DNA from 4 places in the Dorea sp. AM58-8 genome. Region 4 is predicted to be linked to each of the others. Evidence: predicted binding sites of a transcription regulator. Region 4 holds the regulator's gene; each other region holds the start of a gene.
What was found. Region 4 encodes HrcA, which represses chaperone genes, less so after heat shock. Its sites were predicted from a motif close to TGTTAGCACTCNNNNNNNNNGAGTGCTAACA; they were not measured.

Region 1 (6,126 bases), on a different contig from region 4:
AGTTCAACGAATTTACGAGATTGCCAGGAAGAAAATAGCAGATGCACTCATTGATGGACATCCACTCAGAATTGAGGGTGGGGATTTCAGAATCTGTGATGGTCAGAGCAGCAACTGCAGCTTTGGAGGATGTTATAAACAGGAAATATACAAAAAATATGCAGAAGAAAAAGGAGAAGGTATCATGAGAATAGCAGTAACATATGAAAATGGACAGATTTTCCAGCACTTTGGACACACAGAGACATTTAAGATTTACGATGTAGAGGAAGGAAAAGTAGTACATTCAGAAATAGTAGATACGAATGGAAGCGGACATGGTGCATTGGCAGGAGTTCTTAATGCATTGAACGCAGATATTTTGATCTGTGGCGGAATCGGAGGCGGTGCACAGACAGCGTTAGCGGCAGCTGGTATTAAACTTTTTGGAGGAGTTTCCGGAGATGCGGATGAAGCAGTAGAAGCCTTTATTAATGAAACACTGGATTACAATCCAGATGTGAAATGTTCTCACCATGAGCACAGCCACGGGGAAGGACATACATGTGGCGAGCACGGATGTGGAAGCCATAGTTGTCATTAAGAAGAATAGTAAAAAATAATAATACGAAAGGATGTGCCAAGGTAATGGAGAAGTTACCGTAGCGCATCCTTTTTTTGTTAAGTTAAATAATGGAACAGAAAATTAATATTACTCAAACATTGCTTTATCAAAATATAAACAAATATAGGATAATATGCGCTTAACGAAGTCGAAAGGAGGTTCGGAACATGGGAAAAGTTATCGTAGTAGCAGTGGTAGTAGTTGCAGTAGTAGCGGGTGTTGTGGTGAAGAATAGAAAGTAAAAAATTAAATGTGCATACACGTTTCAAGATATTGGTATAGGATATTTTAGACGTGTATGATAAAATAGAATGTAAGAGAATCAACATGCCTCAAATAAAACTCAATTAAAAAATAAATATCAGATAGAAATATGTCCATAAAACAAGGTGAGATTTATGAAGAAAATGATATTTGTTATAGTATCATTAGTAGCAATTGTAGAAATTACAATTACTGCAGTTTGTATGCCTGAGGATAGATTTAAGGAGAAAATAATATGGATGAGTAAGTAAAAGAGAGTGGAAATCCATTACTCAGATTCCAATATCAGGGAAAAGACATTGTTAGAGGCATACTGTTCAAGACTTTTTATGGGATATCATGACAATCAACCGTTTAATGATAACATGCTTCGTCCGTGTCCTGTACTTGATAATCCAGGACGGTTTACGGACATTGTAGAAAAGAATGGGGCTAGAAGTACAGACTATCAGAATCTTGAGACAGCAAAGGAATTTTTAGATAAATGTGAGGAGGTGGCAGCAAACTGGACACCTGCGGCAGAAAGATTATGGATGGCATCAAAAGGCACAGCATGTACGGGCTGTCATGGATGCAGATAACAATATTACGGATAAGAAAGAAAACGAATTAAGAAATTGATTTGGTGTTAAATATTTCGCTTGAATTAACAATTCTGAAACAATTTTCAAACACAATATAAACCTACATATCCTATGCTGTATGCAAATCATCCGGCATGGGATTTTTTTGAAAAAATACAATGAAATAGAGTAAAGCGGACATTCGCAATCCGCTTCGCTACTTGCGCATGAACGCAGTCGCTTCGCGATTTGTCGGTGGGAGCTTTCAACTCCCACTGACATAAGCATCCCCCTCACCCGCCGTTTAGTGTCCGCGCACTTGAAGCGGGGGAATGCTTATCTGCGTTCAAATTATGAGAAAGGATAAGGGTTGGCAGATCAGCACCAACTACTGGTGCTATATAACCATGTAAGTGAGATGTCCAGAATTGAGAGTGAAATCACAAGGCTGGAAAGCGTAGCAATTAGCTGACACCAAAAATAAAAAAATTGGTGTCAGAATGGTGTCAAATCAAGAAAAAGTGATGATTATAAGAAAGAAAAAGTGTTGCAAACCCCGTAAAATCAAGGTTTGCAAAAAAAAATCAAAAAATTAGCACTCATCTCTTGACAGTGCTAATAATAGGTGCTATAGTACAACTAGAACAAAGGAAGAGGGATAAAGAATCAGAGATATGAAGCCGACAGCATTCATACAGGATTCCGAATCACGATTCCAGAAGTTCCAGCAATCAACACCTCGGAATTTTCCGATTGTGCTAAATATATTATTTATCATTTGGAAGGAGATATGACTTATGATGATGCCTAGTATTTTTAGAGAGAACTTATTTGATGATTTTATGAATGATTTTGCATTTCCAGCATTTCCGAATGTGGATAAAGAGCTGTATGGTAAGCATGCAAAGAACCTTATGAAGACTGATGTGAAAGATACAAAAGAAGGATATAAAGTAGATATTGATCTGCCGGGATTTACAAAAGATGAGATCCAGATGCATTTGAAAGATGGTGTACTGACTGTAAGTGCAGCCAAGGGCCTGGATAAAGATGAGGAAGACAAGAAAGGTAACTATATCAGAAAAGAGCGTTATGCCGGAAGTCTTAGCAGAAGCTTTTATGTTGGTGAGTACCTTACAGAGGAAGATATTCATCCGAAGTATGAGAACGGTATTCTGTCCTTCGTAGTACCGAAGGAAGAGGAGAAGCCGGTAGAAGAAAAGAGTCATTATATTACCATCGAGTAATTGTAAAATTGTAGATGTAAGTATCAGATACCCCGCAGGCACCCGAACCTGCGGGGTATTCAAATCCAGTAACAGAGTAATAATATGTATGGTGCCTGCGGATTTAGACTTTTTGACCCTGGCATCATAAGATAAATATATAGATGGGAGGGAGAGACATGTCAGCGAAGCGGGATTATTACGATGTCCTTGGTATAGACAGGGCAGCCGATAAGAATACGATTAAGAAAGCTTATCGTAAGCTGGCGAAGAGATATCATCCGGATACGAACAAAGACAATCCACAGGCAGAAGAGAAATTCAAGGAAGCAACAGAAGCTTACAATGTCCTCAGCGATCCGGAAAAGAAGAAAATGTATGATCAGTTCGGTCATGCGGCATTTGATGGCACGGCAGGAGCGGGAGGCTCCGGAGCATATGGATACGGCGGACCGGGTGGAGGAACATATACGTACAGTGATCCGAATGGCACCTTCCATGAGTATCATTTTGAAGGCGGAGATATGGGAGACATGGATGATATCCTGAAGAATATCTTCGGCAGAGGCTTTGGCAGTGGTGCAGGACGGAGCAGCCACAGCAGTTACAGCGATTTTGGAAACGGCTTCCACAATGGAGGCTTCCATAGCGGAGGGTTCCACAGTGGAGACTTCGGTGGTGGATTCCAGGGAGGTTTTGGAGGTCAGTATCGAGAGAATGGCTCTGATACAAGAGCAGAGATAGATGTAACATTTGATGAAGCTGCATTTGGTGCAGATAAGATTATCCATCTGACGGATCCGAATAATGGTGGACGTGAGACATCACTGAAGGTTCATATCCCGGCAGGTATTGATAACGGTAAGAGCATTCGTTTGAAAGGAAAAGGAATGCCAGGTATCAATGGCGGCAAATCGGGCGATTTGTTACTGAAAGTAAGAGTAGGCGAGAAACCAGGATTTGAAAGAAAAGGAATGGATGTATACACCACTGCCCGGGTACCATTTACAACAGCGGTACTCGGTGGCGAAACCATTGTGCCTACACTGACCGGAAAGGTTATGTGTAAGATTAATCCGGGTACTCAGTCCGGAACCAAGATCCGTCTGAAAGGCAAGGGTATTGGTGCAATGAGGGATTCTGGCAGAAAAGGAGATCAGTATGTGACAATACAGATTGATGTTCCGAAGAATCTGACAGAAGAAGCCAAACGAAAATTGCGAGAATTTGAAGCAGCATGTGGCGGCAGAACAAAGGGCGCAGCATGATAATAATAGATGAAAAGAATTAGCACTCGACTATTGACTTGGCTAATAGCCGGTGCTATATTGTGAATAGAACAAAGAGAAGTGCGACTGGTTCGCATGTCAAAGGAGGCATGTTTTATGAATATAAATAAATTTACGCAGAAATCACTTCAGGCAGTTCAGGACTGCGAGAAGATTGCAATGGACTATGGTAATCAGGAAATCGAGCAGGAACATTTGCTGTATGCATTGCTTACACAGGATGATGGGCTGATCCCGAAGATGATCGAGAAGATGGGCCTGGACATAGGTGTGGTAACACAGCGTGTGGAACAGGCAATCGCCGGTCGCACAAAGGTGCAGGGCGGTAAGCAGTATGTTGGACAGGATCTGAATAATGTCCTGGTGCACGCAGAGGATGAAGCAAAGCAGATGGGTGATGAGTATGTATCAGTTGAGCATCTGTTCCTTGCAATGCTTCGTTATCCAAGCCGTGCAATGAAAGGAATCTTCCGGGAGATGGGTATCAGTAAGGAAGGGTTCCTCCAGGCACTTTCTACAGTGCGTGGCAACCAGCGGGTAACCAGCGATAATCCGGAAGCCACCTATGATACATTGAACAAATATGGTACAGATCTGGTGGAAAGAGCCAGAGATCAGAAGATGGATCCGGTCATTGGTCGTGATGCAGAGATCCGTAATGTGGTTCGTATCCTGTCTCGTAAGACCAAGAATAATCCGGTACTGATCGGTGAGCCTGGTGTAGGTAAGACTGCAGTCGTAGAAGGTCTGGCACAGCGTATCGTGAAAGGCGACGTGCCGGAAGGATTGAAAGATAAGACGATATTCTCATTGGATATGGGGGCACTGGTAGCCGGTGCCAAATATCGTGGAGAATTTGAGGAACGTCTGAAAGCTGTTCTGGAGGAAGTCAAGAACAGTGACGGACACATTATCCTCTTTATTGATGAGTTGCATACGATCGTAGGTGCAGGTAAGACAGATGGTGCCATGGATGCGGGCAATATGCTGAAGCCGATGCTAGCGCGAGGCGAGTTGCATTGTATTGGAGCAACTACACTGGATGAGTACAGACAGTACATTGAGAAAGATGCCGCACTGGAACGTCGTTTCCAGCCGGTACTTGTGGATGAGCCAACGGTTGAGGATGCTATTTCTATCTTGCGTGGTCTGAAAGAACGTTATGAAGTATTCCACGGAGTTAAGATTACTGACAGCGCGCTGGTAGCAGCGGCCACATTATCTAACCGTTATATCTCTGACCGGTTCCTTCCTGATAAGGCAATTGACCTAGTGGATGAGGCATGTGCCTGATCAAGACAGAACTTGATTCCATGCCGACAGAACTGGATGAGATGAATCGTCGTATCATGCAGATGGAGATCGAGGAAGCTGCACTTAAGAAGGAAGAAGATCGTCTCAGCAAGGAGCGTCTGGAGCATTTGCAGCAGGAGCTGGCTGAACTCCGGGAAGAATTTGCCGGACAGAAAGCTCAGTGGGATAATGAAAAGAAAGCTGTAGAGCGTATTCATAAGGTACGTGAAGAGATTGAAAATGTCGGTAAAGAGATTCAGAAAGCACAGCAGGCATATGATCTGAATAAGGCAGCAGAGCTTCAGTATGGTAAGCTGCCGCAGCTCAAACAGCAGCTGGAAGAACTGGAATCACAGACAAAGGATGAAGATCGATCCCTGGTACACGAGTGTGTAACAGATGAAGAGATTGCCAGAATCGTATCCAGATGGACCGGAATTCCAGTTGCCAAACTGAATGAGAGCGAACGTAATAAGACATTGCATCTGGCAGATGAACTGCATCACAGAGTTATTGGACAGGATGAAGGAGTAGAACTTGTGACAGAAGCAATCATTCGTTCCAAAGCAGGCATTAAAGACCCAACTAAGCCGATCGGTTCTTTCCTGTTTCTTGGACCTACTGGTGTAGGTAAGACGGAACTTGCCAAGCACTTGCAGAGAGCCTGTTTGATGACGAGTCCAATATGGTCCGTATAGATATGAGTGAGTACATGGAGAAACATTCTGTGTCTCGTCTGATCGGAGCGCCTCCGGGATATGTGGGATATGACGAGGGTGGTCAGCTTACAGAGGCTGTTCGTAGAAAACCATATTCAGTTGTTCTGTTTGATGAGGTGGAAAAAGCACACCCAGATGTATTTAATGTACTTCTTCAGGTACTGGATG
Region 2 (6,126 bases), on a different contig from region 4:
GCTCTGGTGACAGATAAAATGGGTCTGTAATAACTCCATTCTCTGATCGCTTAACCTTATCTACTTCCTCTGCCTGCTCCTGAATAGACATATTCTTATGAATGATTCCGATACCGCCCTGACGTGCCATAGCAATTGCCATACGGTGTTCTGTAACTGTGTCCATACCAGCACTCATCATCGGAATATTCAGACGAATCTTCTTAGTCAGGTATGTGGACAAATCCACTTGGTTTGGAATCACCTCTGAATATGCGGGCACAAGTAACACATCATCAAATGTAATCCCTTCTCCAATAATTGTTCCCATGATTAAACCTCACTTTCTCTTTATGTGTTAACAGTCATATTACAAAAAACATGACCAATTTGTCAACTACTTTTGCAAAAAAGTACAATCTGACTGAGATTTTATTGTTTCACTACCTTTCCCGGTACCTGTGATGCAATTCCGGCTAACATCTCTTCTCCCGGCTCAAACAATACTTTCTTCATTATGCCTTCCTCGGAAAATATCATGCCATATACTGGTTCATTAGAATATCCACTGGTAAAGTCACAAACTTTTACATTAGAATATCTCTTCAATACTTCTGCTGATTCCGGAGCCAGTATCACCAGATTCACCATATTTGCCTCAAATATATTCTTTCTGTGCTCTTTGTGAAAAATCTTGTCCACGTCAAAATATCCGTTAATATACTGATATTCATATTCCACATCGCAGATCCTCATCACCAGAAGTCCAAGCAACACAAACAGCAATACTAAAGCCAGAAATATCGGACTTTGCAAACTCATCACAGCTGAAAATACAACAAGCAGAACACAGAGTGCAATCCTGGCAAAATCCTTTCCGTCTCGTTTCTTTTTAACCATTTTTTCTACAAATATGTCTGCCATTTATTTCCTCCTGTCAGGTACTCTATCACAAGACACATAGAAAATCTTGAATAATTAGTTATATTCTACCACGTTATATATAAAAAGAAAACTCCCCTAAGGGAGTTTTCCTCACACAGAATCATCCGTGATTACATCATACCCATTCCGCCAGGTGCTGCCGGCATAGCCGGAGTATCTTCTTTGATGTTAGCTACAACAGATTCTGTTGTCAGCAGTGTAGATGCTACACTTGTAGCATTCTGCAAAGCACTTCTTGTAACCTTAGCCGGATCAAGGATTCCTTCCTTAACCATATCTACATACTCTTCTTTGTATGCATCGAATCCAATACCTGGCTCCTGCTCTCTTACTTTATTAATAATAACCGCGCCTTCGAGTCCTGCATTAGCAGAAATATGGAACAAAGGTGCTTCCAGAGCTTTCAGGATAATGTTAGCTCCTGTCTTCTCATCACCAGCCAGAGTCTCAGCAAGCTTAGCAACCTTCTTAGAAGCGTGAATGTAAGCAGATCCACCACCTGCGATAATTCCTTCTTCTACTGCCGCCTTTGTAGCTGCAAGAGCATCTTCCATACGAAGCTTAGCTTCTTTCATCTCTGTTTCTGTAGCAGCTCCAACACGGATAACAGCTACGCCACCTGCAAGTTTTGCAAGTCTTTCCTGTAATTTTTCTCTGTCGAAATCAGATGTAGTCTCTTCAATCTGAGTTCTGATCTGAGCAACTCGAGCCTCAATTGCATCTTTCTCGCCCATACCATCTACAATAACTGTGCTTTCCTTTTCAACCTTAACAGACTTAGCGCGACCAAGCTGATCGATCGTAGCATCTTTCAGATCAAGTCCTAATTCTTCAGAAATCACCTGACCACCTGTCAGTGTAGCGATATCTTTCAGCATCTCTTTTCTTCTGTCACCATAACCCGGAGCCTTAACACCTACAACGCTGAATGTACCACGCAGTTTGTTAACGATCAGAGTTGTAAGAGCCTCTCCTTCGATATCTTCTGCGATGATAAGCAGTTTAGCACCAGACTGTACGATCTGCTCAAGTAATGGTAAAATATCCTGAATGTTTGTAATCTTCTTATCTGTAATCAGAATGTATGGATCATCCAGTGTAGCAATCATTTTCTCCATATCATTAGCCATGTAAGCTGAAATATATCCACGATCGAACTGCATACCTTCTACCAGGTCAAGCTCTGTATGCATTGTCTTAGACTCTTCAATTGTGATAACGCCATCGTTAGATACCTTTTCCATAGCGTCTGCAACCATCTGTCCTACTTCATCATCACAAGAAGAAACAGCTGCAACTCTCGCAATCTGCTGCTTATCTGTAACCTTGCTTGACATCTCTTTGATAGCTTCTACTGCTACATCAGTTGCTTTCTTCATACCTTTACGAAGTACGATCGGATTAGCACCTGCTGCCAGGTTCTTCATACCTTCGTTAACCATTGCCTGTGCAAGTACAGTAGCTGTAGTAGTACCGTCACCTGCTACGTCATTAGTCTTAGATGCGACTTCACGAATGAGCTGCGCACCCATGTTCTCGAATTCATCTTCCAGTTCAATATCTTTTGCGATCGTAACACCATCATTTGTAATGAGCGGCGCGCCAAAAGACTTACCAAGTACTACGTTACGTCCTTTTGGTCCTAATGTTACTCTTACTGTATCAGCCAGCTGATTCACACCAGCTTCCAGTGCCGTTCTGGCGTCATGTCCATATTTGATTTCCTTTGCCATGATTAATTCCTCCTTATTCTACAATTGCAAGAATATCGCTCTGTTTAACGATAATATATGTTTCTTCATCTACTTCTACATCTGTGCCTGCATATTTAGAATAAATAACCTTCTGTCCAGGCTCTACATGCATCTCAACTTCTTTGCCATCTATAACTCCACCAGGTCCTACTGCAATAATCTCTGCCTGCTGCGGTTTCTCTTTTGTCTGTCCCGGTAATACAATACCTGACTTTGTAGTCTCTTCTGCAACCAGCTGCTTCAACACAACTCTGTCTCCTAATGGTACTAACTTCATTTTATATTCCTCCTTCAATAAAGTTCATTTATCTGTTAGCACTCACAAAAAGAGAGTGCTAAAAACTTTCTAGATATAAAATAGCACTCTCTCTTTATTTTGTCAACACACTTTATTTAGTTTAGACTATTTTTATAAAATCCATTTTCAATCTGAAATATCAGAATATTCCCTTCATCCCCCAGATAGCGTTCCAGGACCATGCCATCGCATTCTTCTACATTCTCACCATCGGTCAGCTTGCAGTTATATACTGCATCCAGAGAAATCACATCTACCTCTTCGCCTCGGAGAAGCATCTTTAACGTCTCCTGATCTTCATTACCGAATAATACTTTACAGTAATGTATCCGATCTTCCATCACTCCGTCTTCGAGGATCATCTGCTTCATCTGGAGCTCTGCTGAGCATCCTTCACACATCTCTCTGCCGCCTCCTTTTCCAGAAACAGTAAAAGGTATCAGTTGCCCGATACCCTTATACTTATTTTTCTTTTTCAGCTTTTATACGTTCCAGTTCTGAAAATACATGATCATTCACAACTTTGATGTAAGTACCTTTCATACCTGATGAACGAGACTCGATCACGCCCGCACTTTCAAACTTACGAAGTGCATTAACGATAACTGATCTGGTAATCCCCACTCTGTCAGCAATCTTACTTGCTACCAGAATACCTTCGGTTCCATCCAATTCTTCAAAAATATGAATAATAGCTTCCAGTTCCGAGAAAGACAGTGTACTGATCGCAGACTGTACAATCTGTTCCTTTCTGCTTTCCTCTGCACTCTCCTCATTTACAGAACGGAGCATCTCCAAACCTACAACTGTAGTACCATACTCACTGAGAATAATGTCATCAATCTCATACTCTGATTCCTGTTTGTATATAAACAGGGTTCCAAGTCTCTCACCGGCAATTTCGATTGGTGTGATCAATGCCTGATAACTCTTCGCCACTTCTTCAGAAAATCCAAGAGTCTCCAGATTGACATTCTCTTTGGTAGACAGGATGCCTAGAAGTCTCTCATTCAGCATCTCGTCAATAAACGCTCCCACTTCTCCGCGAAGAAGCTCCGTGATGATACCAACACCCTTGCAACATCCGATACCAAGCACTTTGCCCTTTTTACTGATTACCAGTGCATTGGAATCCAGAATATCTGTCAATACGCGGCAGATATCATTAAAGACCACTTTACTGGAGTTATTATTGTGCAGTAATTTGTTAATCTTTCTAGTTTTATCTAGCAATTGCACGCCCATTCATATCACCTTCCTTATATTGGATATAGTAGCACACAATTGTATCAATTTCAACTATAAAGAGTTGTAATTTGTATATTTTTCTGAATTTTCGGAATTAAACTAAAGTCTACTGAAAATTACTAGTTATCACTACTTTTTTGTTCTACATAGCCGCACTGTTCATCCGCACAGACAAGCTTATTGCCTTTTTCCAGCATGTACCCTCCACACTTCGGACATTTTTTCTCAGATGGTTTCTGCCATGACATAAAATCGCATTCCGGATAACCTTCGCATCCGTAATATCGTCTGCCCTTTTTTGTCTTGCGATATACAATCTCCTTACCACATTTCGGACATGCAACACCCACCTTTTCCAGATAAGGTTTCGTATTGCGGCAGTCCGGGAATCCAGGACACGCCAAAAATTTACCGTGTGGCCCATATTTAACTACCATATTACGACCACATTCTTCACAGATTACATCCGTAACTTCATCCTCTATCTTGACGCTTTCCAGTTCCTTTTCAGCCTTCTTAACGGCTGCTTCCAGATCTGGATAGAAATTCTCGATAACAGATTTCCATTCCACTTTTCCTTCAGCCACGCAGTCCAACAGACCTTCCATATTGGCTGTGAAATTCACATCCACAATTGCCGGGAAGGACTCTTTCATAATATTATTGACCACTTCACCAATCTCTGTCATATACAGATTCTTACCTTCTTTTGCCACATATCTTCTGGCAATAATGGTAGAAATGGTTGGCGCATAGGTACTTGGGCGTCCGATACCAAGTTCTTCCAGCTTGCGCACCAGGGATGCCTCTGTATAATGTGCCGGCGGCTGTGTGAAATGCTGCTTCTTATCAAAATGATCACAAGACAGCTCTGAATCCTTATCTAATGACTTGAGCAGTACATTATTTTCAGGTTTCTCTTCTCCGGACTCTACATATACCGAACGGAATCCTTCAAACACGATCCGAGATGCAGCTACCGTAAACCGATATTTCCCTGCGCCAATCTTAACCGAAGTAGTTTCATATTTTGCTGCCTTCATGCGGCTTGCCACAAATCGTTTCCAGATCAGCTGATAAAGTCGGAACTGGTCTCTTGACAATGACTCTTTTACCATAGCAGGTGTTCTGGTAATATCTGTTGGTCGGATAGCCTCATGTGCATCCTGAATCTTCTTATCATCTTTTGCTGTTGTGCTGCCGCTTCCAACATATTCTTCTCCGTAATTCTCAGCAATATAAGACTTTGCAAGTGCATCTGCCTCTTCTGAAATACGGGTAGAATCCGTACGAAGATATGTGATCAGACCTACGGTTCCACTGCCTTTGATCGTAATACCTTCGTATAGCTGCTGCGCAATGCGCATGGTCTTCTGAGTGGCAAAGTTCAACGCATTCGAAGCTTCCTGCTGCATCGTACTTGTGGTAAACGGAACCGGTGCTTTCTTCAGACGTTCTCCCTTTTTAACATTTTCCACATAATAATCTTCATGTTCAAGCTCCGCAAGGATCTGATTCACTTCTTTTTCCGAATGAATGGTCATCTTCTCATCAGCAGTGCCATAGAACTTGGCTGTCAGCGGCTTACGCTCGCCTTTCACCTTAAGACAGGCATCAAGACTCCAGTACTCTTCCGGGATAAATGCGTTAATCTCTTCCTCACGATCGGCAATGATACGAAGTGCAACTGACTGCACACGTCCCGCACTCAAGCCCCTTTTCACCTTTGCCCACAGAAGCGGACTGATGCGGTAACCTACCACACGGTCAAGAGCACGGCGTGCCTGCTGTGCATCTACCAGATTCATATCAATCTCACGTGCATTCTTAATAGAAGACTTAACCGCATTTTTCGTAATCTCATTAAATGTAATACGATATGTCTTTTTATTCTCTAATTTC
Region 3 (6,126 bases), on a different contig from region 4:
AAGAAACTTGAAAAATTATCAGGGCATCGGGAAAGAAGATGCCCTGATAGTGTTTAGAGAATATGGTTTTTAATCCTGTGCATTTTCTGCGTCAGAAGAAAATGCAGCCGTATCATCATGTAGTAGCCGGATAAAGTCTTTCAAGTAAGGCTTGGTCCGGTAAGATTTATAATATAATCCAAAAGAATATATATCATTACTGCAGAGAGTGCGCTTCGTCAGGTGCTGATGTGCAGGAAGGCGGATATCTGGAAGCAGTGTCACGCCATATCCTGCATCGGCCAGAAGAAGCGCATTTTCTGTTGTTTCGCAGTAATATAACTGGGATGGTTTCTTGTTCTTTGCAAATTCCCATTGTCCGTTGTAGACGGTTGGGGAGATTACACCCGGATCGTATAGAATAATAGCATAATCGTTCAGATCATTTGCGGTAACCTGCTTCTTCTGACTCAGCGGGAGTGTGTCCCGGAACAGACAGGCAAAGCGTGGGCGGCACAATTCTTTATAATGAAGAGAATCTTTGACGCCGGGAGCATGGAATCCCACAGTAACGTCCAAAGCTTCACGTTTCAGGGCATCTGGAAAATGTGTTTCCGGAAGAATGAGAACCTTTGGGTGGAGCATAGGATAAATATCTTTCATTTGTTCCAGTGTATTAGAAAGTAGTTCCATATGTAATGGATTGGCACAGCCAATGTGAAAATCGATGATCTTAGACTCATCCTGACTGGCAAAACGCTGGATGGAACGTCTGGCAGTATTAACCATAAGCTGTGCATCTGACTGGAAGATACGTCCGTTCTCTGTGAGGCGTACCATTCTTGTGCTGCGGATAAAAAGCTGAGTGCCCAGTTCTTCTTCTAAAGTATGAATCTGTCTGGTGATGGCTGGCTGAGAGACATTTAATTGTCTGGAAGCCCTGGCGAAGTTCAGGTGCTCAGCTACAGCCAGAAAACATTCTATTTGAAATATTGTCATTGCATACCTCCTGAAAAACTCAAAATGAATTATTATTAATTCGATTCTGTTATTAATAATAGCATTTTTTGAATTCTAATACAAAGCATTCTGTTGTAAAATGTTTGATTGTATCTGAAAGACAATAAGAATGACAGGAGGAAAATGATATGCCGATGCATAAGAGAGAAAGTTTGATTTACACGATTATGATGTGTTTTACGATGGTGTTGTGGATGAGTATTTATAATGTAACATTACATATGGGAATTTTGAATGTGGAGACGATAAAGGAAGCGTGGCTTGGATTCCCGATCGCCTATGTCTTTGCGATGCTGTGTGACTGGTTTGTAGTATCTGGGCCGGCAAAAGGATTTGCATTCCGTTTTCTGGTAAACCCGGACAGCAGTACGATGAAAAAAGTGATTGCAGTATCTTGCTGTATGGTAGTTCCGATGGTAATTATCATGTCATTTTATGGCGGAGTGGAAGCCTGTGTGAGATCAGGAGAGTGGAGTGCACTGCCAATCATCTGGCTGACCAATATTCCGAAGAACTTTATTATGGCGTTGCCGTTTCAGCTGATCGTTGCGGGACCGCTTGTGAGAAAAGTATTCCGTACGGCATTTCCGGTAGGAACCGTACTTGCGGAGTAATTTATAGAATATTAGGTTTATAGAAAGTTTATAATTAAATTAGCACTCATCTCTTTACAGTGCTAACAAAGTGTGTTATATAATATATATAGCAAATAAAACAAACACACTTGAGGGACGAAGATCCCGATAGCTATAGATGAGGAGGATGCTTTATGGTATTGGCTAACAGAGGTTATAACAGTTTATTTGATAATATGTTTCGCGATCCGTTTTATGGACGCAGCCAGGAGCGCACAGAGACGCAGGTAATGCGGACTGATATTTACGAGAAAGATGGCAATTATCTGATTGAGATGGATCTTCCGGGTTACAGCAAGTCTGATATTCAGGCTGATCTGAAGGAAGGTTATCTGACGATCACTGCTCATGATAATGAGACGGATGAGGAGAAGAAAGCCAAAGGCAAATGTATCCACAAGGAGCGTTATACCGGCACCTGCAGCAGACAGTTTTATGTAGGTGAGGATCTGACGCAGGAGGATATCAAGGCAGCATTTAATGATGGAGTGCTGAAGCTGATCGTGCCAAAAGAGATCAAGAAAGTCGAAGAAGAGCCGAAGTTTATTACCATTGAGTAATGGGATTCGGAAAGTTTGTACAATGAGTGCTTTATCACAGATGGAGATCGGAGATTCCGGTCTCCATTTTTTGTGCCATTTTTTGCGGGAATGTGTTATAATGGGCGGTACGAAAAAGAGAAAGAATTGGAGGAAATGAGAATCAATGAAAAGAGAGAGCTTTAAGAGCCGTCTGGGCTTCCTGCTGGTCAGCGCAGGATGTGCGATCGGTATCGGCAATGTATGGAGATTTCCATATGTGGCAGGACAGAACGGAGGAGGTTTTTTCGTATTATTATATCTGATTTTCCTGGTAAGCATGGGACTTCCGGTATTAACTATGGAGCTTGCGGTAGGACGTGCGAGTCGTAAAAGTGCGGTTATGGGTTACAAGGCGCTTGAGAAGCCTGGAAGCAAATGGCATATTCACGGATGGTTCTGCATCCTTGGGTGTTATGTGTTGATGATGTATTATACAACGGTATGCGGTTGGATGATCAGCTACTTTTTTAAATTTTTGACAGGAGAATTTAAGCCGGGGATGAATGCAGATCAGGTAGGAGCAGCATTCGGAGGACTGCTTGCATCACCGGGACAGATGGGCGCATGGATGGCAGTATCTGTTGTGGCTGGTTTCTTTGTATGTTCTAAGGGACTGCAGGATGGTCTGGAGAAGATCAGTAAGTTTATGATGGTGGCACTGATGGTACTGATCCTGGTACTGGCAGTACACAGCCTGGTGCTTCCAGGTGCGGGAGAAGGACTGAAGTTTTATCTGGTTCCAAGTGTGGACAAGATTCAGGAAGTCGGCATCCGTAATGTGGTAACCGCTGCGATGAATCAGGCATTCTTTACATTGAGCCTTGGAATTGCAGCAATGGAAATTTTCGGAAGTTATATGTCTAAGGATCACACCCTTCCGGGAGAGGCAGCAAGCATCTGCGGACTGGATACATTTGTAGCACTGATGGCTGGTATGATCATTTTTCCGGCATGTTTTTCATATGGAGTACAGCCGGATGCAGGTCCGTCACTGATTTTTGTGACGCTTCCGAATGTATTTGTAAATATGGCGGGCGGACGCGTATGGGGAGCACTGTTCTTCCTGTTTATGGTGTTTGCAAGCTTTTCTACTGTTATTGCAGTATTTGAAAATATTATTTCATTCAGCATGGATATGTTTGGCATAGAACGTAAGAAAGCATCTGTGATCAACTGTGTGATCGTACTTGTTGCCAGTATCCCATGTGTACTTGGGTATAATGTATGGAGCAATCTCCATCTGATCGGAGGAAGAGATGTGCTGGACAGCGAGGACTTTATTGTCAGCAACCTGCTCTTGCCGATTGGTTCCCTCATCTATCTGCTGTTCTGTGTGACTAAGATGGGATGGGGATTTGATAAATATCTGGATGAATGTAATCAGGGAACTGGATTACGTTTTGGTAAGTGGCTGAAACCATACTTCCAGTTTATACTTCCGATATTGATCCTGATTATTATTGTTCAGGGATTAATTGGATAAGTAACAGAAAGGTATAAACAAGCATGGATTATGAATTGCTGTTAAATGAGATCATTAATATAGGTAAGGAGATGATCAAGAGCGGCGCGGAGACAGATCGGGTTGAAGATAGTATGTATCGTATGCTGGAGAGCTACGATATTGGGCAGTGTAGTGTGTTCGCGATTCAGAGTAATATCCAGGTGACGATCAGATCGAAAGACGGAACGTTTATTACGCAGGTGCGTAGGGTTCACAGGACAGGATTTAACTATGATCGTCTGGATTATCTGAATAATCTTTCCCGCTATATCTGCAGGAACCAGCCGTCTGTTGCAGAGATTCAGGAGAAGTATGATGAGGTGATGAGCCGCAAGAAACAGCCGGCGTATATTGAGTACCTGGCTTCCCTTATGGGAGGTGTTGGATTTGGCGTGTATTTTGGATGTGATCTGGAAGATACACTTGTAGGAATTGTGGTTACTGTTCTGGTACTGGTGTGGTTTGGACGGCGTCTGAAACGCAAAGAGCATAATCTGGTCGCTTATAATCTAATCGTGTCGTTTGTGGCTACGGCAGGGATATTTGGAGCATATCATCTGGGGTTAGGCAATCATCCTGATCGTACATGCCTGGGACTCAGCATGGTACTGATCAGTGGTCTGTGCGTTGCGAACGGACTTCGGGATCTGGTAAGCCGTGCATATCTGTCCGGATTTTTGAATATCATTCATGCTTTTGTCGGAGCTGTGGGAATTGCCTGCGGTGCGGGGCTTGCAATGATATTATTTCGGGGAGAAATGTATGAAATGTGTTTGACACCCAGTGTGCCGGCACAGCTGATATCCTGTGGCATTGCAAGTATGGGATTTGCGTGGTTATTCAAGGCAGCCGATAAGCAGGCATTTTATGTTGGGATTGGTGGCAGCATGACCTGGGGTGCATATCTGATTGCACAGTATCTGCATGGGGATACATTTATCTGCACGATAGTAGCGGCAACTGTGGTAGCAGCCTATGCATTTATCATGTCCAGATACCATCGGGCACCGGCAACCATTTTTCTGACAACATCTATCTTGCCTGTGGTGCCTGGGGCAAACCTGTTCTATATGATGTATGGGATTGAGCAGAGAGATTATGCGATGGCAAATCAGCAGGCAATCACGCTTGCAACAACCTGCCTTGCTATAGCATTGGGCTTTCTGCTGGTAGATGTTGCCAGTCAATATGTACACAAACAAAAAGAATAATAAAAGTATCAGGAAGAAGAAAAAATCGGAAAGGAGAATACAGATGTTATCATTTGAATGCGATTATAATAAAGGAGCTCATAAGAAGATTCTGGAGCGCCTGCTGGAGACAAACGAGGAGCCGGCAAAGGGATATGGCTTTGATCCATACTGCGCATCAGCGGCAGAGAAGATTCTGAAAGCATGTGAACTTGCCAGTGGGCAGGTACAGTTTCTGACCGGAGGCACACAGACCAATCAGATTGTAATTGATGCCATGCTTGCGGGTTATGAAGCAGTAGTGGCAGCAGATACGGGGCATGTGAATTTCCATGAAGCGGGAGCAATCGAGTATACAGGACATAAGGTGCTGACAATTCCACATGTGAACGGCAAGCTCGACGCGGGAGATTTGGAACAGTATCTGAAGGATTATTATGCAGATGATAATCATGAACATATGGCACGTCCGGGTATGGTGTACATTTCACATCCGTCAGAATATGGAACACTGTATTCAAAAGCAGAGCTGGAAGCCCTGTCTTCTGTATGCAAAACGTATGAGCTTCCACTCTTCATGGACGGAGCGAGACTCGGATACGGTCTGATGAGTAAGGATACGGATGTAACGCTTCCGGATATTGCAAAGCTGTGTGATGTGTTTTATATTGGTGGCACAAAGGTGGGGGCATTGTGCGGTGAGGCGGTTGTATTTACCCATGGAAATATGCCGAAGCATTTCCTTACTACGGTAAAACAGCATGGTGCATTGAATGCCAAAGGACGGCTTCTTGGCGTACAGTTTGATGCGTTGTTTACGGATGATCTGTATTTTGAGATCAGCAAACATGCGATCGAGATGGCAGAAAAGCTGAAAAAAGCATTTAAGGAGAAGGGATATCAGTTCCTGATCGATTCTCCGACGAACCAGATCTTCGTAATTCTGGATAATGAGAAAAAGAAAGAACTGGAAAAAGAAGCACGATTTGGTTTCTGGGAGAAATACGATGAGACCCATACAGTTGTGCGTATTGCTACAAGCTGGGGCACTACAGAAGAAGAACTGAACGCATTAATTGAGCTTATCTAAGTGTATGGAGGAAGAAATACAGCATGGGATATTCAAAATTAGAGAAGAATCTGATTGATCTGATGAAGGAAGAACAGGCAAAGCTCGGCTATCGTAAGGAGGCTGTCAGATTGTACTATCCGCTGAG
Region 4 (6,126 bases):
GATGCCACTGAGATCATCAGAGTCTGGATCGGAAATGCCAGTGATACAGCTGTAAGAGCTTCTTCACACAACTTGGCAACGAACATGCTGTCTACAATGTTATACAGAGCCTGCACGAGCATGGAGATCATCATCGGCAGGGACATAGAAATAAGTAGTTTGGGAATAGGCATGATGCCCATTTTGTTTTCTGTTTGTACTGTCTGACTCACGAGTACTCTTCCTTTCTTAACTATAAAAATATGTGAATATTTTACCGGGGTTATCCGGTCTGTAACAAAGCGTACAGCGGCAATTATAACATTTTCATATATATAATGCAATGTGCAACATACCCTATTTGGCATTTTCATATGATAAATAAGGAAAATGTGTGAGGTATGGAAACAGATTATGAGAATGAATGGAAAAAAAGATGGTGTGCTGATGGCGTGTTACGCCTGTTTACTGTTGATTGGCGGATTATTAACATGGTTGGAATATGACTATAATGCAGTAAAAATGGAGGATGTGCGAGATGCATGTGGCTATGTCAGCGCATCAGCGACGCCTGTTGAAGCACCAAAGATTGCGCTTACATTTGACGATGGTCCAAGCGCTGCGTGGACCCCAGTTCTGTTGGATGGGCTGAAAGAGAGGGGGGTGAAAGCAACCTTCTTTTTAATAGGAGAAAATGCAGATAAAAATCCGGAGATTGTGAAACGCATGGCCGAGGAGGGACATCTGATCGGCAATCATACTTATCATCATGTGGAACTTACAAAGGTATCGGAAAATGAAGCACGATTGGAACTTGCAGATACCAGTGCTGTAATTGTCAGGATCACAGGAAAAGAGCCGGAGTATATGCGTCCGCCGTTTGGTGCATGGCAGCGAAAACTAGAACAGGAGATCGAGATGCTTCCTGTGCTTTGGACCATTGATCCACTGGACTGGACGACGGAGAATCAAGATGAGATCGTAAATAAAGTAGTGACGGAGGCAGAAGAAAATGATATTATTCTATTGCATGACTGTTATAAAAGTTCGGTAGAAGCCGGCCTCCGGATCGTAGATATTCTTCAGGAGGAAGGCTTTGTGTTTGTAACGGTAGATGAATTACTATTGAACTGATGAAATGAAAAGGTTAAGAATACAAAAGAGAGTTGAAAGGACAGATTTGAGATGGATTTATTTGAATATGTAAGAGAAAAGAATCTGGAGAAGGAAGCACCGCTGGCGTCACGGCTTCGCCCGACGACGCTGGAAGAGGTGGTAGGACAGCAGCATATTATAGGAAAGGATAAGCTTTTATATCGGGCTATTAAGGCGGACAAGCTGAGCTCCATTATCTTCTATGGACCGCCGGGAACTGGTAAGACGACGCTTGCTAAAGTGATCGCACATACGACCAGCGCGGAATTTAGGCAGATCAATGCCACGGTTGCAGGTAAAAAGGACATGGAGGATGTAATAAAGAAAGCGCAGGATCTGAAAGGAATGTATCAGAAGAAGACGATCCTTTTCGTAGATGAGATTCACCGCTTTAACAAAGGGCAACAGGATTATCTGCTTCCGTTTGTGGAGGACGGTACGATCATACTGATCGGAGCAACGACTGAGAATCCGTATTTTGAGGTGAACAGTGCGTTGATTTCCAGATCCAGTATCTTTGAACTGAAACCGCTGAGTAAGGAAGATATTAAAAAGCTTTTGGAGCGTGCGGTATATGATGTCGAAAAAGGTATGGGAAGCTACGGCGCAGTGATCGATGAAGAGGCACTCGATTTTCTGGCAGATGTGGCAGGCGGTGATGCGAGAAGTGCACTGAATGCGGTAGAGCTTGGAATCCTTACTACGGAACGGAGCACGGATGACAAGATCCATATTACAATCGATGTGGCTGCTGAATGTATTCAGAAACGAGTCATGAATTATGATAAAACCGGAGACAATCATTACGATACCATTTCTGCATTTATCAAAAGCATGCGTGGCTCAGATCCGGATGCGGCAGTATATTATCTTGCTAAGATGCTTTATGCCGGCGAGGATATTAAGTTTATTGCCAGACGTATTATGATCTGTGCGGCAGAAGATGTGGGTAATGCAGATCCGATGGCGCTCACTGTGGCAGTCTCGGCATCACAGGCAATTGAGCGGATCGGTATGCCTGAGGCACAGATCATTTTGTCTCAGGCAGCAATCTACGTGGCAACTGCACCAAAGAGCAATTCTGCGGTCAATGCGATTTTTGAGGCAATGGATAATGTTAAGAAAATGAAGACCACAGTGCCGTCATATCTCCAGGACGCCCATTACGGCGGTGCGGCTAATATGGGACGGGGCATCGGTTATAAATACGCACATGATTATCCGAATCATTATGTGGAACAGCAATATCTTCCGGATGAGATCAAGGATGAGAAATTTTACCATCCAAGTGATAACGGACATGAGAAAGATATCAAAGAATGGATGAATTTTCTAAAAAATGTATAAACGGTGTTGACAAATGAAACACCTGGTGATAGATTAATAACTGTAAAGATTAGCACTCGAAAGAAGCGAGTGCTAATAAGCTGAAAGGAGGAAGCCAGATGCAGGCAAGAGAAGAGTTAAGCGAAAGAAAGCTTACGATATTGCATGCGATTATCCAGACATATCTGGAGACAGGTGAGCCGGTAGGTTCCAGAACGATTTCCAAGTATTCGGATCTGAACTTGAGCTCAGCGACCATTCGTAATGAGATGGCCGACCTGGAAGAACTGGGTTACATCCTGCAGCCACACACATCTGCCGGAAGGATTCCATCAGATAAAGGATACCGTTTATATGTGGATATGCTGATGGAAGAGAAAGAGCAGGAGCTCAACGATATGCAGGAGCAGATGCTTGAGAAAGCCGACAAGATGGATCAGTTATTGAGTCAGGCAGCAAAGGTTCTGGCGAATAACACGAATTATGCGACGATGGTTTCCGCACCAGTGAATAATGCGAATAAGATTAAGTTCATTCAGTTATCCAATGTGGATGAAGAACAGTTACTTGCAGTTATTGTACTGGGAGGTAACGTGATCAAGAACAAGATCATTACCATGGATGAGCAGCTCAGTAATGAGAACCTGCTGAAGCTTAACATGCTTCTTAATACGAGTCTGAATGGTATGTCTATTGAAGAGATTAATCTTGGACTGATCGCCAGACTGAAGGAGCAGGCAGGTATTCACAGCGCAGTAGTCAGTGATGTGTTGGATGCAGTCGCAGATGCCATTCAGGTAGATGACGGTATGCATATTTACACCAGCGGCGCGACCAACATTTTCCGTTATCCGGAGTTATCCGATAAACAGAGCGCGCAGGAGATCATCAGTGCTTTTGAAGAGAAGCAGCAGTTATCCGAATTGGTGACACAGACACTGGCACAGGAAGACAACACAGGTATTCAGGTATACATCGGTGATGAGACGCCTGTACAGACAATGAAGGACTGCAGTGTTGTGACAGCTACATACGAGCTGGGAGAAGGAATGAAAGGTACGATTGGTATCATCGGACCAAAGCGTATGGATTATGAACATGTATTAAAATCGCTGAAGAAGCTGCAGAGCGAATTGGATGCGATTTTCCATAAATCAGAATAGAAGAGAAAGGTGGTATACCATTGGAGAAAGAAAAAGATATTAATCATACAGAAAAGACTCAGGAAGAGATGGTAAAGGAAGCTGTAGAAGAAGCTAAGAAGGCTGCTTCGGAAGCAGAAGCTGAGAAGCCTGAGGCTGAAGCCGAAGAACAGGAAAGTTCAGAGGAAGCAGCGAAACAGGCAGAAGCCGATAAGGAAGAAGCTTCAGAAGGAAAGAAGGGAAAGCTTTTCGGTAAGAAGAAAAAAGACAAAAAGGACGAGAAGATTGAAGAGCTGACAGACAGACTCACTCGTCAGATGGCAGAGTTTGATAACTTTCGTAAGCGTACAGAAAAGGAAAAGTCCCAGATGTACGAGATTGGTGCGAAAGATATCATAGAGAAGATCCTCCCGGTTGTTGATAACTTCGAAAGAGGTCTTGCAGCAGTGGCAGAGGATGACAAAGAAGATCCATTTGTTCAGGGAATGGATAAGATTTACAAACAGTTGATGACCACCCTGGATGGTATCGGTGTGAAACCGATCGAAGCAGTTGGTCAGGAATTTAACCCGGATTTCCACAATGCAGTGATGCATGAGGAGAATGAAGAAGCCGGTGAGAATACGATCACCGAAGAATTCCAGAAGGGTTATATGTATCGTGACTCCGTAGTGAGACACAGTATGGTAAAGGTTGCAAATTAAGGAGGAAATAGACATGGGAAAAATTATTGGTATTGATTTAGGTACAACAAACAGTTGTGTAGCTGTTATGGAAGGTGGTCAGCCGACCGTTATCGCTAATACAGAAGGAGCAAGAACGACACCATCTGTTGTAGCATTTACAAAGACAGGCGAGCGTCTGGTAGGTGAGCCTGCAAAGCGTCAGGCAGTAACTAATGCAGAGAAGACAATCTCTTCTATCAAGAGAGAGATGGGTACAGATTATAAAGTAACGATTGATGACAAGAAATATTCTCCACAGGAGATTTCAGCAATGATCCTTCAGAAGCTGAAAGCTGATGCAGAAGGATACCTTGGTGAAAAGGTTACAGAGGCAGTTATCACTGTTCCTGCTTATTTCAACGATGCTCAGCGTCAGGCTACTAAGGATGCAGGTAAGATCGCAGGACTTGATGTAAAACGTATTATCAATGAGCCTACAGCAGCAGCACTTGCTTATGGTCTTGACAATGAGAGAGAGCAGAAGATCATGGTATATGACCTTGGTGGTGGTACATTCGATGTATCCGTGATCGAGATCGGTGACGGCGTTATCGAAGTACTGTCTACAGCTGGTAACAACAGACTTGGTGGAGATGACTTTGACCAGAAGATTACAGATTATATGCTTTCTGAGTTCAAGAAACAGGAAGGCGTAGATCTTTCTACAGATAAGATGGCACTGCAGAGACTGAAAGAAGCAGCTGAGAAAGCTAAGAAAGAACTTTCTTCTGCAACAACAACGAATATCAACCTTCCATTCATCACTGCAACAAGTGAAGGACCGAAGCATTTTGATATGAACCTTACAAGAGCTAAATTCGATGAATTAACTCACGATCTGGTAGAGAAGACAGCTGAGCCTGTAACAAGAGCTCTGGCAGATGCTGGTATCACGGCTTCTGAACTTGGTCAGGTACTGCTGGTTGGTGGATCTACACGTATCCCGGCTGTACAGGACAAAGTAAGACAGATGACAGGCAAAGAGCCTAGCAAATCCCTGAATCCTGATGAGTGTGTAGCACTTGGTGCTTCCGTACAGGGTGGTAAGCTTGCAGGAGATGCCGGCGCAGGTGATATCCTTCTTCTTGATGTTACTCCACTTTCACTGTCTATCGAGACAATGGGCGGTGTGGCTACAAGACTGATCGAGAGAAATACTACAATTCCTACTAAGAAGAGCCAGATCTTCTCTACAGCAGCTGATAATCAGACAGCTGTAGATATCAACGTAGTACAGGGCGAGAGACAGTTCGCAAGAGATAACAAATCCCTTGGACAGTTCCGTCTGGATGGTATTCCGCCGGCAAGACGTGGTGTACCACAGATCGAAGTTACATTTGATATCGATGCCAACGGTATTGTAAATGTATCCGCTAAGGATCTTGGAACAGGTAAGGAACAGCATATTACAATCACAGCTGGTTCTAATATGTCTGATGATGAGATCGATAAGGCTGTAAAGGAAGCAGCAGAGTTCGAAGCTCAGGACAAGAAACGTAAAGAAGCAATCGATGCTAAGAATGATGCAGACGCTATGGTATTCCAGACAGAGAAAGCTATGGATGAAGTTGGCGACAAGATCGATGCAGCAGACAAGGCTGCTGTTGAGGCAGATTGCAAAGCACTGAAAGAGCTTCTTGAGAAAGTAAATATGGATGATATCTCCGATGCACAGGTTGCAGAGATCAACGCTGGCAAAGAGAAACTGATGCAGAGTGCACAGAAGCTGTTTGCTAAGGTATATGAGCAGTCACAGGGTGCACAGGGCGCAGGTCCTAACCCAGGAGCAGGAGCAGGCG

Region 1: a site for HrcA is predicted at 2,022-2,052, ahead of DXA18_RS08015 (Hsp20/alpha crystallin family protein). Genes of this name have one in related genera too.
Region 2: a site for HrcA is predicted at 2,989-3,019, ahead of DXA18_RS01175 (co-chaperone GroES). Genes of this name have one in related genera too.
Region 3: a site for HrcA is predicted at 1,651-1,681, ahead of DXA18_RS01950 (Hsp20/alpha crystallin family protein). Genes of this name have one in related genera too.

The regions. Positions count from the first base shown of each region.
Region 1 is NZ_QSDM01000008.1:108,799-114,924, forward strand. It holds gene DXA18_RS08000 (NifB/NifX family molybdenum-iron cluster-binding protein) at 1-583, shown strand, start outside; gene DXA18_RS08005 (hypothetical protein) at 1,126-1,449, shown strand; gene DXA18_RS08015 (Hsp20/alpha crystallin family protein) at 2,229-2,678, shown strand; gene DXA18_RS08020 (DnaJ C-terminal domain-containing protein) at 2,837-3,925, shown strand; partial or broken gene clpB (ATP-dependent chaperone ClpB) at 4,043-6,126, shown strand, end outside.
Region 2 is NZ_QSDM01000001.1:215,643-221,768, reverse strand. It holds partial or broken gene guaB (IMP dehydrogenase) at 1-310, opposite strand, end outside; gene DXA18_RS01185 (DUF6106 family protein) at 412-903, opposite strand; gene groL (chaperonin GroEL) at 1,035-2,657, opposite strand; gene DXA18_RS01175 (co-chaperone GroES) at 2,671-2,955, opposite strand; gene DXA18_RS01170 (hypothetical protein) at 3,072-3,377, opposite strand; gene codY (GTP-sensing pleiotropic transcriptional regulator CodY) at 3,439-4,221, opposite strand; gene topA (type I DNA topoisomerase) at 4,344-6,126, opposite strand, start outside.
Region 3 is NZ_QSDM01000002.1:64,979-71,104, forward strand. It holds gene DXA18_RS01940 (LysR family transcriptional regulator) at 70-978, opposite strand; gene DXA18_RS01945 (DUF2798 domain-containing protein) at 1,128-1,613, shown strand; gene DXA18_RS01950 (Hsp20/alpha crystallin family protein) at 1,769-2,194, shown strand; gene DXA18_RS01955 (sodium-dependent transporter) at 2,340-3,698, shown strand; gene DXA18_RS01960 (threonine/serine ThrE exporter family protein) at 3,722-4,930, shown strand; gene DXA18_RS01965 (threonine aldolase family protein) at 4,974-5,999, shown strand; gene DXA18_RS01970 (DUF3877 family protein) at 6,023-6,126, shown strand, end outside.
Region 4 is NZ_QSDM01000017.1:5,519-11,644, forward strand. It holds gene DXA18_RS11780 (MATE family efflux transporter) at 1-212, opposite strand, end outside; gene DXA18_RS11785 (polysaccharide deacetylase family protein) at 502-1,113, shown strand; gene DXA18_RS11790 (replication-associated recombination protein A) at 1,165-2,481, shown strand; gene hrcA (heat-inducible transcriptional repressor HrcA) at 2,580-3,623, shown strand; gene grpE (nucleotide exchange factor GrpE) at 3,692-4,306, shown strand; gene dnaK (molecular chaperone DnaK) at 4,320-6,126, shown strand, end outside.